2 linked regions of the Cecembia calidifontis genome follow. The protein of the gene in region 2 interacts with the protein of the main gene of each other region in a pairwise test. Links are inferred from orthologs where the notes say so. Each region holds a gene or a part of one and is shown on either strand. Other genes may lie near its edges.

Region 1 (6,359 bases), 4.2 Mb from region 2 along the record:
TGGCGCAGTGGGCCTGGGTGATCTCCTTCATTACCATTTTCGTTTTGGGCTGATAATTTGAAAATCCGCTGCGGACATATAGGCTTCTTTTATGCGGTATCTCAGAAAGGAGTCCCTCGATTTTTTGTAAAGCCTTTTCGAAAGAGATATTGCCGATTACAGAAAATACGATCTGGGTAGTATCCAATCTGCTCGAAACAAAATCAAAAAAATCCTCTTGCCTGAATCTGCTTACAGTTTCTTCATTCCCCAGGATGTTTCTTCCCAAGGCATGGCCTTCAAAAACCATTTCATCAAAATCGTCTTGGAGTGAGTCATCCGGGGAATCTTTGTACATGGCCATTTCCTCCAAAATTACCTGCCTTTCCTTTTCTATCTGCTTTTTTGGGAAGGTAGAATTGAAGGTGATGTCAAAAAGAAGTTCTGCTGCTTTTCCATAATGCTCCTTTAACACACTCGAATAGAAACAAATTTTCTCCTTGGTAGTGTAGGCATTGAGTTCCCCGCCTAAAGACTCAAGACGGTTGATGATATGGTAGGCCTTTCTTTTTTTGGTGCCTTTGAAAGCCATATGTTCCCAAAAATGTGCAATCCCCTCTTCCTCTTTGGATTCATCCCTGCTGCCTATGTTTAACACAAATCCGCAATGGACTATCCTGGTATGGTTGACTTCCTGATGAACAATTCTGATTCCGTTGGCTAATTGCTTTAAATTGTACTGCATGTAATCCTTTTTCCTCACCTCAATGTACAAAAATAAAAGACTTTCAATACTCTTTTTCGATTATTCCAAAGATTCAATTTCCCTTAGTGGTTTTTTTAGCCGGAGTGAATTGATAATTTAGAGTTTTGTAAAGCATGATAAAATCCTTAGACACTTAATTTACTGAATTCATAAGCATTGAAAACTTACTTATCTATGAAATACACACCTCTTCCAAAAAGCCTTTATATCAAAAACAGGAAAAAATTAACCGAGAAATTGCCGGCTAAATCAGTAGCGGTTTTTCATTCCAATGATATTATGCCGACCAATGCAGACGGGACCATGCGTTTCAGACAAAACAATGACCTTTTTTATCTCAGCGGGATTGATCAGGAAGAAAGCATTTTGGTCATCTGCCCTGATTTTCCTGATCCTACTATGCGCGAAATTCTATTTTTAAGGGAAACCAATGAACATATTGCGATTTGGGAAGGGCATAAATACACCAAAGAGGAAGCCCATGAAATTTCAGGAATAGAAAACATCCAATGGGTGAGCAGTTTCGACGGTGTTTTTAATACCCTGATGGCTTTAAGTCAGCATGTTTTATTAAATACCAATGAACATCTCCGTGCAGATATCCAGGTAGAAACCAGAGATGCCAGGTTTATCAAAAAATGTAAGGAAAAGTATCCCCTTCATCACTATCACAGGCTGGCTCCGCTGATGCACCAGTTAAGAGGGGTTAAAGAAAAGGAAGAAATTGACCAAATGCAGATAGCCTGCGATATCACCGAAAAGGGTTTTAGGAGAATACTTTCCTTTGTAAAGCCAGGAGTAACCGAGTACCAGATAGAGGCTGAGTTTATCCATGAATTTGTGAGGAACAGGAGCAAGGGTTTTGCCTATGAACCCATTATTGCTTCTGGGGCAAATGCCTGTGTGCTGCATTACATAGAAAACAAAGATACCTGTAAAGATGGAGACCTGCTTTTACTTGATGTGGGCGCAGAATACGGGAATTATAATGCGGACATGACCCGGACTATTCCTGTAAATGGGAAATTTACAGAAAGACAAAGGAAGGTGTATGATGCAGTATTGAGGGTGCAAAGAGGGGCTATGAATATTCTCAGACCTGGCATCAATATCCAGGATTACCATAAGGAAGTGGGGCTGATCATGCAGTCTGAATTGTTAGGCTTGGGTTTATTGGATCAGACCGACATCAAAAACCAAGACCCCAAATGGCCTGCGTATAAAAAATACTTTATGCATGGCACATCTCACCATTTAGGTTTGGATGTACATGATGTGGGTACCATGTATGACCCGATTACCCCGGGTATGGTTTTTACGGTTGAACCCGGTATCTACATCAGAGAGGAAGGATTGGGGGTCAGGCTCGAAAATAACATCCTGATCCAGGAAAACGGATATTTTGACCTGATGCGCAATATTCCAATTGAGGCGGAAGAAATCGAAGAATTGATGAATCGATGAAATTTTGATTTCGAAAGTCGGATTTCGGAAATGTGAATACCTTGCAATTGATATCGAATACCGGGAATTCCAACATCCGAAATCTGACTTTTAATTTTATTTCTTGTAACTGATCTTATAAATACAATTGGCCATGTCATCCGAGACCAGCAGGCTTCCATCAGGAAGCTGAAGCACATCCACAGGTCTGCCCCATACATCCTGGGTTGCATGGTTGAGCCATCCTTCAGCAAAAACCTCTTCCCTGACCACTTTTTGGTTTTTATCCAATATAACATGTGTAACCTGGTAACCGATTTTTTTGCTGCGGTTCCATGATCCATGCTTGGCAATAAATATGTTGTTATGATATTTTTCAGGGAATTGGGAACCGGTATAAAATCTCATGCCTAAAGGAGCTGTGTGTGGGCCAAGTTTGGCGGCAGGAGCGGTGTAGGCATTTTTATCCTTTCCCTTATTTCCAAACTCCGGGTCTTTGACATCACCGGCATGCCAATAAGGATATCCAAAATGCATGCCTTTTTGGGGAGCATGGTTGAGCTCGCAATCCGGGATATCATCCCCCATCATATCTCTTCCATTATCAGTAAACCATAATTCTTTGCTTTGGGGGTGCCAGGCAAAACCAACAGTATTTCTGACCCCTTTGGCAAAGATCTCTGGCTTAATGATAGGGGAATTGACATCGATCCTGGTGATCGAAGCAAATATTTCTTCTGATTCACAAATATTGCACGGAGCACCAACTGGTACATAGAGCAAACCATCCGGTCCAAAAGCGATAAATTTCCAGCCATGATGGGCCTTGTCCGGATATTGGTCATAGACTACTTCAAATTTTGGATTTTCAAGGTTCTTTTCGATGTTTCGGAAACGTAATATCCTGCTGACTTCTGCCACATAAAGATCCCCATCCTTGAAGGCAACTCCATTGGGCATTCTGAGTCCCGAAGCTAGGGTATATCTTTTATCTGCTTTCCCATCTCCATTGCTGTCCTTTAAGGCATACACGTTTTTCCCCTGCCTGTTGCCGACAAAAATGATACTGCCGTCCGCATTCATGGCCAATGACCTGGCATCGGGGACATCTTCAGCCCAAACCGAAATCTGGAAGCCTGCCGGTAGCTTGATGGTCTCCAGTTGGATGTAATTGTTTTTTTTGTTTTGTCCTGAACAGGAAAAGCTAATCAGGATAAAAAGCCCTAGGATCAGTTGTTTTGCCATTACTTGGTTTTTTAGATTCTCACTCAATTTAACCAAATCTTTCACGCATTGTTAGTCAATTTGGATAAGTGATAAAATGGGTGCTTAAAACCTATTGAAGTTAATTTAAAAGGAAATGTGGAATCCAAACTCAGCTTAGTTTGTTAATTTAGCCGACTGGATTAGCGTATACCTGAATCTGAAGCATGTTATCTATCAATAATCTTTCTTATTATATAGGAGGGAGGGCCCTCTATGAAAATGCCTCTTTGCATATCAAGCCTAAAGATAAAATCGGTTTGGTCGGCCTGAACGGAACAGGAAAATCTACTTTGCTCAAGTTGATCAATGGAGATTATCAGCCCAGTTCCGGAGAAATCCAAAAGGCCAAGGATTGTACCATAGGCTTTCTAAACCAAGATTTGCTTTCCTATCAGTCAGAAGACTGCATATTGGACGTAGCATTAGAGGCTTTTAAAGAAACCCTACAGCTTCAGGAGGAAATTGATAAGGTACTCAAACAGATGGAAACCGATTATTCAGAAGAGACCATCAATAGACTCGCCAAATTGCAGGATCAGTTTGAAGCAAAGGAAGGCTATACCATCAAGGCTAAGGCAGAGGAAGTTTTGGAGGGGATAGGATTTTCGACATTGGATCTGAAAAGACCACTAAAGACTTTTTCAGGAGGATGGAGGATGAGGGTGATGTTGGCCAAGTTGCTTTTGGAAAAACCCTCCTTATTGATGTTGGACGAACCGACAAACCACCTGGATCTTCCCTCTATTCAGTGGGTGGAAAATTATCTGAGGACCTACGAAGGCGCGGTGATTGTGGTTTCTCACGACCAAGAATTCCTGGATAATTGCATCGAAACTACGGTAGAAGTTTCCAATGGAACGCTGACCATGTATCCCGGAAATTATTCTTTCTATCAAAGGGAGAAAAAGGAAAGGATGGAAATCCAGCAGAATGCTTATGAAAACCAGCAGCAGATGATCAAACAAACGGAACGCTTTATTGAGCGTTTCCGTGCCAAGGCTTCCAAATCCAATCAGGTCCAATCCCGTATCAAGGCTTTGGACAGAATGGAAAGGGTAGCAGAAGTAGTGGATGATAACATTGCCGTTAATTTTAAGTTCAAATTTTCCCAAAAATCAGGTAGGGACGTAGTGGTTTTGGACCATGTGTCCAAAGCCTATGGGGACTTGGTCATTCTCAAAAATGCCTCTGCCAGAATTGAAAGAGGAGATAAAATAGCCCTCATCGGGGCCAATGGCAAGGGGAAATCAACCCTCCTCCGGATTATTGATGGAACAGAGCACATTCAGGGTAAGCGAGAACAAGGGCACAATGTCATCAAATCCTTTTATGCGCAGCATCAGCTTGAAGCCCTTAATGTTGACAATGAAATCCTGCAAGAATTGCAACAAGCAGGATCAGGTAAAACCGATACAGAACTCAGGAATGTACTGGGCTGCTTTCTATTTACCAATGACGATGTGTTTAAGAAAATCAAGGTGCTCTCAGGAGGTGAAAAATCAAGGGTAGCGCTTGCCAAAACACTTATTTCTGAGGCTAATTTTCTACTGCTTGATGAGCCTACCAACCACCTGGATATACAATCTGTCAACATCCTGATCCAAGCTTTGCAACAGTACGAAGGTACTTTTATTACTGTTTCCCATGACAGGCATTTCATCCGAGGGGTTGCAAATAAAATTTGGTATATAGAAAATCAAGAAATAAAGGAGTATCCCGGAAGTTACGAGGAGTTTGTATATTGGAAATCCCAACAACAGGAAAACCAAGCCCAGGTCCGGCAAGAGGAAAAAAGCAAAACTGAGCCCAGGAAGAAAGTTTTTAATGATGTAGAACTCCAACAGAACAAAAAAGAGCTCAAGAAAAAAGAACAGGAACTGACTCAATTGGAAAGTAAAATCATGGACTGTGAATCGCTTAAAAGTGAGTTGGAAGCTGCATTGTCAGATCCTGAAAATTACTCCGTTCCGGAAAAATTGGAAAATCTTAACAGGCAGTACCAACAGGTGAAGCTTAAAGAAGATGAACTGAACAGAGAGTGGGAACAACTCGTAGAACTGATTGGGACCCTTCAGGAAAACATCCGATAATGGCATATCCTTTGAGTTAACTGTTTAATCAAGAAAAACTGATGATGCGCAAAATTCTTATTCTATTTTCCCTCTTTCTTTGGTCTGAAACTGTCATAGGGCAGGCTAACAAAGTGTTATATGACAGGGTCTTTGAAGAAAATATCCAATCAGTTAGGCTTTTTCCTATGAGAGGGGATTTGGATGCACAGATGAATTCTCCTGTTATTCAACTTGGCGGCAACATCCCACTTGTTTTATTATTTGATGACCTGGCCTATGATCCTGATATGTATTCTGTGAAAATCATTCACTGTAATATGGACTGGACTCCTTCGGATCTCAAAGAACCGGAATACCTCGATGCCTACAACGAGTTCAATGTGACTTCCTACGATTATTCTATCGATACCCGAATTCCCTACATTCATTATCGCTTTACCATTCCTCCGGTAAAAAAATCAGGGAATTATGCCGTGATGGTTTACCGGGGTAGGGACCAAAATCAACCCATTATCACAAGAAGGTTCATGGTGTTCCAAAACATGGTCAATCTTGCAGCAAGGGTTGTCCCTCCCAGTCAAACCGAGATGAGAAGGCAAGTGCAGCAGATCAATGTCAATATCAATTATAAGGGAAGGGAGTTGTTTGATCCCATCAATAACCTTAGAGTGGTGATCAGGCAGAACCAAAGATGGGATAATGTAAAAGTCCTCAACAGGCCGACCATGCTTAGGGAAGATACCAAAATGTTGGAGTACAATCTATTTGATGGAAGCAATGCATTTTTTGCAGGGAATGAGTTCAGGTTTGTGGACTTAAGGTTCATGAGGGCC
Region 2 (8,926 bases):
TGTTGCACTTTCTGCTACTAACCTTTGGTTTAGGGCATTGAACTTCCCTCCTAACATGAACTTCGATCCAGATGTATTAGGTACAGGTGTGGGTAACGGTTTGGGCTTTGACTTCGTGACAGGACCTAGTTCCAGAAGATTTGGTGGTACTGTAACCCTTGCTTTCTAATCACCTAAAACGAAAAGACAATGAAAAGAATACTATATAGCTTATTTACTGCCCTGAGTTTGCTGGTGGTAAGTGCCTGTGACCTGGATCTGCAAGATGATCCAAATGCGGTCACTAGAAGTACAGCTAACCCTGATCTTGTTTTGAACAGGATACAGTTGGATTTTCCAGCTCATTTTGACGGAACAAGTTTCTATGGGATGAGGTTGACAAGGATGATGGGGCAGCCCAACAACTTGTATGAGCAGGCTTACATTCCAGTTACTTTTAATACTGTCTGGACCAATGCTTATGCCAACCTCTTAAATGATATCAAATTCTTGGAGGAAATTGCAACAGAAAGAAACTTCCAAAGACACTTGGGCATTGCCAGAACTTTGAAGGCTTATATCCTGATGAACTTGGTGGATTGGTTTGGTGATGTTCCTTACACCGAGGCTTTAGATCCTAACAATTTTAACCCGAAATTGGATAATGGTGCGGCAATTTATGCAGAAGCTTTGGCAATTTTGGACCAGGCTGCTGCTAACTTTACCGCAGTTCCTTCTGCCGGCAATCCACAGGATTTGTATTACAATAGGGATTATACCAAATGGAGAAAGTTGATCAATACATTGAAATTAAGGGCACATTTGAACTTGAAGCTGACCAATGCTACTGGTTCTGCTGCGGCAATCAATGCTCTGATCACTGAAGGTAATTTGATTGGCACAGGTGATGATTTTGTTTTCCGTTTCGGAACAAACTTCACCGATCCTGCTTCTCAGCACCCTTATTACAATCAATATAACAATGGTGGTGGCGGTGAATATCACTCTACCTGGTACATGTTCCACTTGACAGAAGCGAAAGGTTTTGACGATCCCAGAGCAAGATATTACCTATATAGACAGAGAATTACAAACCCCACAGATCCTGATCAATTAAGATGTATTTCTGAGATTGCACCAGGCCATTATTTAGCAGGTGGTTGGCCATTCTGTTTGCCAGGTAATAGAGGATATTGGGGTAGAGATCACCTGAACGCTGAGGGTATTCCACCAGATGGGCCTTTGAGAACCCAATGGGGCGTTTATCCAGTCGGTGGTCGATTTGATGACAATGCCAATACTTCAGTAAGCAGAGGCGCTGGTGCCAATGGGGCAGGTATTTGGCCTATCATGATGGCTTCCTTCGTAGATTTTATGAGAGCTGAAGCTGCCTTAACCCTTCCTGGTGTTGCCGGTAATACAATAGAATTGATGGAAAGTGGTATCAGAAAATCCATGAATTTTGTACGGTCGTTCTCAGTAGCATCTTCGGGCTCCAATGCTGCTGCCATTCAGGCTTGGCAAAATGATGCAGGATATGCTACTTCAGTGAACAATTACATTAACTATGTTATAAATGAATGGAATGCTGCACCAAATGATGACAGGAGGATGAACCTCATCGCCAGAGAATACTGGTTGTCTTTGTTCGGCAACGGTAACGAAGCTTACAACCTTTACAGAAGAACCGGAAAGCCGGATAACATGCAGCCAGGATTGTTGGAAAATTTTGGTACTTTCCCAAGATCGCTTCCATATCCTAACAACCACGTAGTTACCAACAGCAATGCTCAGCCTAAAGCAGGTCTAAGTGTAAGGGTGTTCTGGGATAATAATCCAATAGGCAATTTCCCAAATGGGATATATTAATCTTTGACCTTTAAATTGAAAGTTATGAAAATTAATAAAATTGGTTTTGGATTCTTGATGTCCCTTATGATGGTGTTTTCTGCCTGTGTGGACTTTGTGGATCCTACGATACCATATAAAACATTTGATACTGCCCTTTACCTAAGAACATTGGAGCGTTCAACAGACCTCAATTTCTTTAACTTGGGCAATGCACGCGTTAGGCTTACTTTAGAAGCTGTGGATGCTGAAGGGGGAGAGACACTTCAGTCTGTGGAAGTTAGGGTAAGACATAGAAGATTGATTACTGGGGTTGGTTTTCAATATATTCCAACAGGTACAGCTACCAATGTTCAAGATGTTTTGGTTAAAACGTTGACTAAAGCAGATTTTCAAAAAGCTACAGAAAACCCTAACCATCCGACTCAAACCTATTTGAGAACAACATTTGAGGTTACCGCTACGGAAATGATTGCTGCTTTGGGTCTTACAGCAGCTCAAATTGAAGGTGGTGATGTTTTTGAAGTTAGATTACGTGCCACAGACAGGTTTGGCAGAGTCTTTACAGATACCAACCGTTCTTCTGATGTAGCAGGTGGTTTCTTCTATGCTTCTCCATTCTTCTATGCTGCAAGCGTAGTCTGCCCTTCTGATCTAGAAGGTACTTACAGATTCAGACATGATGGCGCTACCGGTCCTTTAGGTTCTTGCCCTCCTTCTTTTGAAGGGACCACTACCTGGACCAGGACTGGTCCTACGACCTATAGGGTTTCTGATGGAACCTTCGGTTACTGGGCTTGTATCGGTGATACCTGGGGTAATGGTAATGTGGTTATCTCGGATGCTTGTGGTAGATTGACCATGAGTGGTGCTGATAAATATGGTGACCTCTACTCCATGGAGGTTCTCAGCTCTAGCGCATCTGAATTGGTTTTCAGATGGGTGAATACTTATGGGGAATCCGGAACAGTAACTATGTTTGCCAATGAGGGCAAGCCATTCCCTCCTGGTTTGAGATAATGATAAAATCAAGTCAACTAGTAAACTTTCTTCATAAAAAAAGCAGCGCTCTATGGGCGCTGTTTTTTTGTTTTGCTTAATTGATATACATTTAATTCTGTTTTTGACCATTTTTTGGCTTTTAATCCTGGTTACTTTAGTGTTTTTCCGTTCATATTTTCCTTTTGGAAGAAAAAGACACCGATTGATAGAATAATATTTGGTTAGGGTCGTGAATTTGAAGAAAAATAAATATATATGGATATTCGGTTATACGGTTTTTTTACAATTTTATTTACCTATACCTTTGTAAACAAAGACATTAAATCGATATGGATAATTATTCCTACATTTCCAATGCGCATGTGGCTTACATTGATGAGCTGTATGCGGAATATAAAAAGAACCCTGATTCAATAGACCCAAGTTGGAAGACTTTTTTTGACGGCTTTGATTTTGCCATTACAAAATTTGGAGAGGACGAAGAAGGTGGTGCGGTAAAAGTTGTTGCAGGAAACGGTGAGAGCAGACCTGCAGTGAGCGGTGCTTTGGCTACCAGAGGTACAATCATGGATATGGAGCAATTGCCCAAAGAGATCAAAGTAAGGGCCTTGATCCATGCTTACAGGTCAAGGGCACACCTGAGATCCAAAACCAACCCAGTAAGGGAAAGAAGGGATAGGAAAGCTTTGATTGATCTTGAGGATTTTGGCTTAGACCAAAATGATCTGAATACCGAGTTTCAAGCCGGAAATGAAATTGGTATTGGTACTGCCAAGCTTTCAAAAATTGTTGAGGCTCTCAAAATCATTTATGAAGGTGCGATTGGTTTTGAATATCTGTACATCAGGGATCCGGAGATGTTGGATTGGTTGAAAACCAAAATTGAAAAAGAAGCTCTGGCTTTTAATCCCTCTGTAGAAGAGAAAAAAAGAATTCTATTTAAATTAAATCAGGCTGTTGTATTTGAGAATTTTCTTCATACCAAATATTTGGGCCAAAAAAGATTTTCCCTTGAAGGTGGTGAAAGCACCATCCCTTTCCTGGACGCGGTAATCAATACTGCTGCGGATTATGGAGTAGAAGAGGTGATGATCGGTATGGCACACAGGGGACGTCTCAATGTCCTCGCCAATATCATGGGTAAAACTTATGAACAGATTTTCTCAGAATTTGAAGGTACTGCCAAGCCTGACCTCACCATGGGTGATGGGGATGTAAAATACCATATGGGTTATTCTTCCGATATCATTACTACAGGTGATAAAAAAGTGAACCTTAAACTGGCTCCTAACCCTTCCCATTTGGAGGCGGTGGATCCTGTAGTGGAAGGTTTTATACGTGCCAAAATTGATTCCCAGCATAAAGGGAATTCCAAGAAAGCTCTACCCATTTTAGTTCATGGTGATGCTGCGGTAGCCGGCCAGGGTATCGTGTATGAAGTTACCCAGATGGCGGGCTTGAAAGGCTATAATACCGGAGGCACCATACATTTTGTCATCAATAACCAAGTAGGTTTTACGACCGACTTTGATGATGCCAGAACTTCTATTTATTGTACAGATGTGGCCAAAATTATAGATGCTCCGGTCATCCACGTAAATGGTGACAATGCGGAAGCAGTAGTTTTTGCAGCCAAATTGGCCGCTGAATTCCGTCAAAAATTTGACAAAGACATTTTTGTGGATATGGTTTGTTACAGAAGACATGGCCACAATGAGTCTGATGAGCCAAAATTCACCCAGCCTGAGTTGTACAATATCATCTCCAAGCATCCCAATCCAAGGGAGATTTATGTAAAAAGATTGACCGAAAGAGGGGATATTGATGCCAAGATCGCCAAGCAAATGGATGAAGAATTCCGTAAGCTTTTGCAGGACAGGTTGAACATGGTGAAAGAGAAGCCTCTTCCCTATCAATTTACCAAATTCGAAAAAGCCTGGCAGGAACTGAGAAAATCCACTCCAGAAGATTTTGAAAAATCACCTGAAACCGGCATCAACCTGGATATGGTGGAGAAAGTGGCTGAAGCCCTGACCACCATCCCTAAAGGTTTCAAACCGATCAAACAAATTGAAGTGCAGTTGAAGCAAAGGAAGGACATGTTCTTCCAATCCAAATCCCTCAACTGGGCCGCAGCCGAATTGCTGGCATATGGTTCATTATTGCTGGAAGGCAAGACCGTGCGGATTACAGGGCAGGATGTTCAGCGTGGAACTTTCTCCCATAGACATGCGGTGGTACATGATGCCAATACCAACAAACCGTACAATTTCCTCAAAGAATTGAAGGACAGTAAAGCCCAGTTCCATATCTACAACTCCCTGCTTTCTGAATATGCTGTGTTGGGATTTGAATATGGATATGCCATGGCCAATCCGCATTCTTTGGCTATTTGGGAGGCCCAGTTTGGTGACTTTGCCAACGGCGCTCAGACCATGATCGACCAGTTTATCTCCTCTGCTGAATCTAAATGGGGTAAAATGAACGGTATGGTATTGTTATTGCCCCATGGTTATGAAGGCCAAGGTCCTGAGCACTCCAATGCCAGACCTGAAAGGTTCCTTCAGTTGTCTGCTGAATACAATATTGTAGTAGCCAATATAACCATACCTTCAAACTTCTTCCATTTGCTCAGAAGGCAGTTGGCATGGGAGTTCCGAAAACCTTGTATTGTGATGTCCCCAAAGTCTCTTTTGAGGCATCCAAAAGTTGTTTCTCCTTTGGAAGAATTTACTTCCGGAAGGTTCAGAGAGCTTATTCCTGATACAACGGCAAAAGCGGCAGATGTAAAACGAGTGGTGCTTTGCTCAGGTAAAATATATTACGATTTGGATGAAGCCAGAGAAAAGGAGAAAGTAAAAGATGTCGCGATCATTCGTGTTGAACAGCTGCATCCACTTCCCAAGAAGCAAATTCTAGAAGTATTGAAGCAGTACAAAGGTGCTGAGATATACTGGGTACAGGAAGAACCGGAAAATATGGGTTATTGGAATTACATGTTGAGAATGCTTTACAAGGAGATTCCAATGGAAGTGATTTCCAGAAAACCATCTGCTTCTCCAGCAACCGGATACCACAAGGTACACGTGGAAGAGCAGTCGGCCATTATCAATAAAGCGTTAAAACTTTCGTAAATAACCCCTAATCCCGAAGGCATAAAGGATTCGGGATATAGGTTTAATTTAAATTTTATCCAATTAAATTAGCCTTAGGCCTGCTGGAGCGGGCTTGGGGGTAAAAAAGAAAAAACAATGAGCCTAGAAATGAAAGTCCCCGCTGTAGGGGAATCCATTAGTGAAGTGACCATCGGAAAATGGTTTAAAAAAGACGGTGACCAAGTGGCCATGGATGAAGTGATCTGTGAATTGGAATCCGATAAAGCAACGTTTGAACTTACTGCTGAGCAAGCAGGAGTATTGAGAATAAAAGCACAAGAGGGCGAAACCTTGGAGATAGGTTCAGTTATCTGCGTCATAGAAGATGGTGCTGCCGTATCCGCGGCCCCTGCTCAAGCTGCTAAAAGTAAAGAAACCACCGCTAGCGGTACCAAGACAGGAGAGGTTAAAGAAATGATCGTTCCCCCAGTCGGAGAATCCATTACAGAAGTTACTTTGGCCTCTTGGTTGAAAGCGGATGGCGAATTTGTTCAGTTGGATGAGATCATTGCAGAAGTCGATTCTGATAAAGCGACTTTTGAATTGCCGGCCGAGGCAACAGGGATTTTAAGGCATGTTGCCAAGGAAGGGGACACATTGGAGATCGGTGGCTTGATCTGCAAAATTGAAGTGGTAGAAGGGGGTGCTCCGGCGCAAACAGCTGCCCCAGCTGCTGCTCCCGCAGCCTCATCAAGTGCTTCTCCATCTGGATCACAGACATATGCTACGGGACATGCTTCTCCTGCAGCGGCAAAAATCATAGCTGAGAAAGGTTTGAATCCAGCTGAGATCGCAGGAACCGGAAAAGATGGAAGGATCACAAAAGAAGATGCCTTGACTGCCCAGCCTAAACCACAGGCAGCTCCTCAAGCTGCAGCCCAACCCGCTGCTCCTAAAGTTTCAGAAACAGCTGCAGCTCCAAGAGTATTTGGTTCAAGAGAAAGCAGAAGAGAGAAGATGTCTTCCTTGAGAAGAACGGTTTCGAGGAGGTTGGTATCCGTGAAAAATGAAACTGCCATGCTTACCACTTTCAATGAGGTGAACATGGCGCCGATCATGGAGCTGAGAAAGAAGTTTAAAGACCAGTTTAAAGAGAAGCATGGGGTCAACCTTGGTTTCATGTCCTTCTTTACCAAGGCAGTATGCGTAGCCCTTCAGGAATGGCCTGCAGTAAATGCCATGATTGATGGGAATGAGATTGTTTACCATGATTTCTGTGACATTTCTATTGCGGTATCCGCGCCAAAAGGTCTGGTAGTGCCTGTGATCAGAAATGCCGAATCCATGAGCTTCGAACAGATTGAAAAAGAGGTTGTCCGATTGGCTACCAAAGCAAGAGACAACAAATTATCCATTGAAGAAATGACAGGGGGTACCTTTACCATTACCAATGGAGGAATCTTCGGTTCCATGATGTCCACGCCGATCATCAATGCGCCTCAGTCTGCTATCTTGGGTATGCATAACATCGTAGAAAGACCGGTAGCTGAAAACGGACAGGTGGTTATCCGTCCGATGATGTACCTTGCCCTTTCTTATGATCACAGAATCATCGATGGTAGGGAGTCAGTAAGCTTCCTGGTAAGGGTAAAACAGCTCTTGGAAGATCCTACGAGGTTGTTGTTTGGAGTTTAAAGAGAGGCGAGAAGCTAGATTCTAGAAACAAGACACAAGAGATAAGACACAAGAAACAAGAAGCAAGAAGCGAGAGTCAAAGTGTACCATGTACCAAGTACAAAGTACCATGTAGCAGAGCGTAGTACAAGAAAATGCTCAGTGGTTATTAATCGGTTATTTATCCGTTTATAATTTGTATAGTTCTTTTCTTTGCAGTTAGATTTAGGCTAAAAGTTCACCTTAAATCCAACAAATATGCACCGATACAAAGAATTACATGTATGGCAAAAGGCCATTGATCTCGCTGTTGAAGTTTACAGGATAACTGAGAAACTACCTGCAGAAGAAAAGTATGGGTTGATTTCTCAAATGAACAAATCCGCAGTTTCTATTCCTTCAAATATTGCTGAAGGGGCAGGAAGAAATGGAAAGAAAGAATTTGACAATTTCTTGGGAATAGCCTTAGGCTCTTCCTTTGAACTAGATACTCAAATTTTTATTTCTAATAGGTTGGATTATATTAACGATCAAGATTTCCAACATCTTGAGAGTGAATTGGAGCATCTTCAAAACATGATCGTTAAACTTAAAAAAAGTTTAAATATTCACTAATCACCGCGTACTTGGTACATCGTACTTGGTACTTGGTACAAAGTCTTAAATATGTACGACCTAATAGTAATCGGTTCAGGACCAGGAGGGTATGTTGCTGCTATCAGAGCGGCACAGCTTGGGATGAAAACCGCCATCATTGAAAAATATCCTACCTTGGGGGGTACTTGTCTCAACGTAGGGTGTATTCCTTCCAAGGCATTGCTCGATTCTTCAGAGCATTACCACAATGCTGCCCATACTTTCAAAACCCATGGCATCAACCTGAGTGGCCTGAAAGTGGATCTCAAGCAGATGATCGCCCGCAAAGAAGATGTGGTTAAGCAAAATGTGGACGGTATCCAGTTTTTGATGAAGAAAAACAAAATTGATGTGCACCATGGTTTCGGTTCCTTTGTGGACAAGAATACCGTAAAAGTGACCAAAGAGGATGGTTCTTCTGAGACCATTCAGGGTAAAAACATCATCATCGCCACAGGCTCCAAGCCGGCTTCACTTCCATTCATCAAAATTGACAAGGAAAGGGTTATCACTTCCACAGAAGCTTTGAAGATGAAGGAAATCCCCAAACACCTGATTGTTATCGGTGGTGGCGTGATTGGTATGGAATTGGGCTCTGTGTATGGAAGATTGGGTGCCAAAGTCTCTGTTGTTGAATTTATGGATGCCATCATTCCTTCCATGGATAGGACCATGGGCAAGGAGCTTCAGAA

What was found.
Region 1: the proteins of BC751_RS02215 (region 2) and BC751_RS20395 interact in binary tests that used the Escherichia coli proteins (3 or more experiments, as listed by UniProt). The link is inferred for Cecembia calidifontis from one-to-one orthologs.

The regions. Positions count from the first base shown.
Region 1 is NZ_SGXG01000001.1:4,726,753-4,733,111, reverse strand. The notes cover bases 3,175-6,081. They hold BC751_RS20395 (ABC-F family ATP-binding cassette domain-containing protein), read left to right. Parts: upstream 3,175-3,618; coding sequence 3,619-5,544; downstream 5,545-6,081. Other genes in these bases: BC751_RS20390 (type IX secretion system plug protein), read left to right, coding at 5,586-6,081; BC751_RS20400 (PQQ-dependent sugar dehydrogenase), read right to left, coding at 3,175-3,433. In the rest of the region: BC751_RS20410 (M16 family metallopeptidase), read right to left, coding at 1-724; BC751_RS20405 (aminopeptidase P family protein), read left to right, coding at 920-2,209; more of BC751_RS20400, read right to left, coding at 2,306-3,174; more of BC751_RS20390, read left to right, coding at 6,082-6,359. UniProt on the Escherichia coli protein: Genetic data indicate it may be involved in ribosome assembly or function.
Region 2 is NZ_SGXG01000001.1:496,074-504,999, reverse strand. The notes cover bases 2,846-6,163. They hold BC751_RS02215 (2-oxoglutarate dehydrogenase E1 component), read left to right. Parts: upstream 2,846-3,158; coding sequence 3,159-5,963; downstream 5,964-6,163. Other genes in these bases: odhB (2-oxoglutarate dehydrogenase complex dihydrolipoyllysine-residue succinyltransferase), read left to right, coding at 6,081-6,163; BC751_RS02220 (hypothetical protein), read left to right, coding at 2,846-2,847. In the rest of the region: BC751_RS02230 (SusC/RagA family TonB-linked outer membrane protein), read left to right, coding at 1-169; BC751_RS02225 (SusD/RagB family nutrient-binding outer membrane lipoprotein), read left to right, coding at 190-1,848; more of BC751_RS02220, read left to right, coding at 1,873-2,845; more of odhB, read left to right, coding at 6,164-7,619; BC751_RS02205 (four helix bundle protein), read left to right, coding at 7,857-8,213; lpdA (dihydrolipoyl dehydrogenase), read left to right, coding at 8,265-8,926. UniProt on the Escherichia coli protein: E1 component of the 2-oxoglutarate dehydrogenase (OGDH) complex which catalyzes the decarboxylation of 2-oxoglutarate, the first step in the conversion of 2-oxoglutarate to succinyl-CoA and CO(2).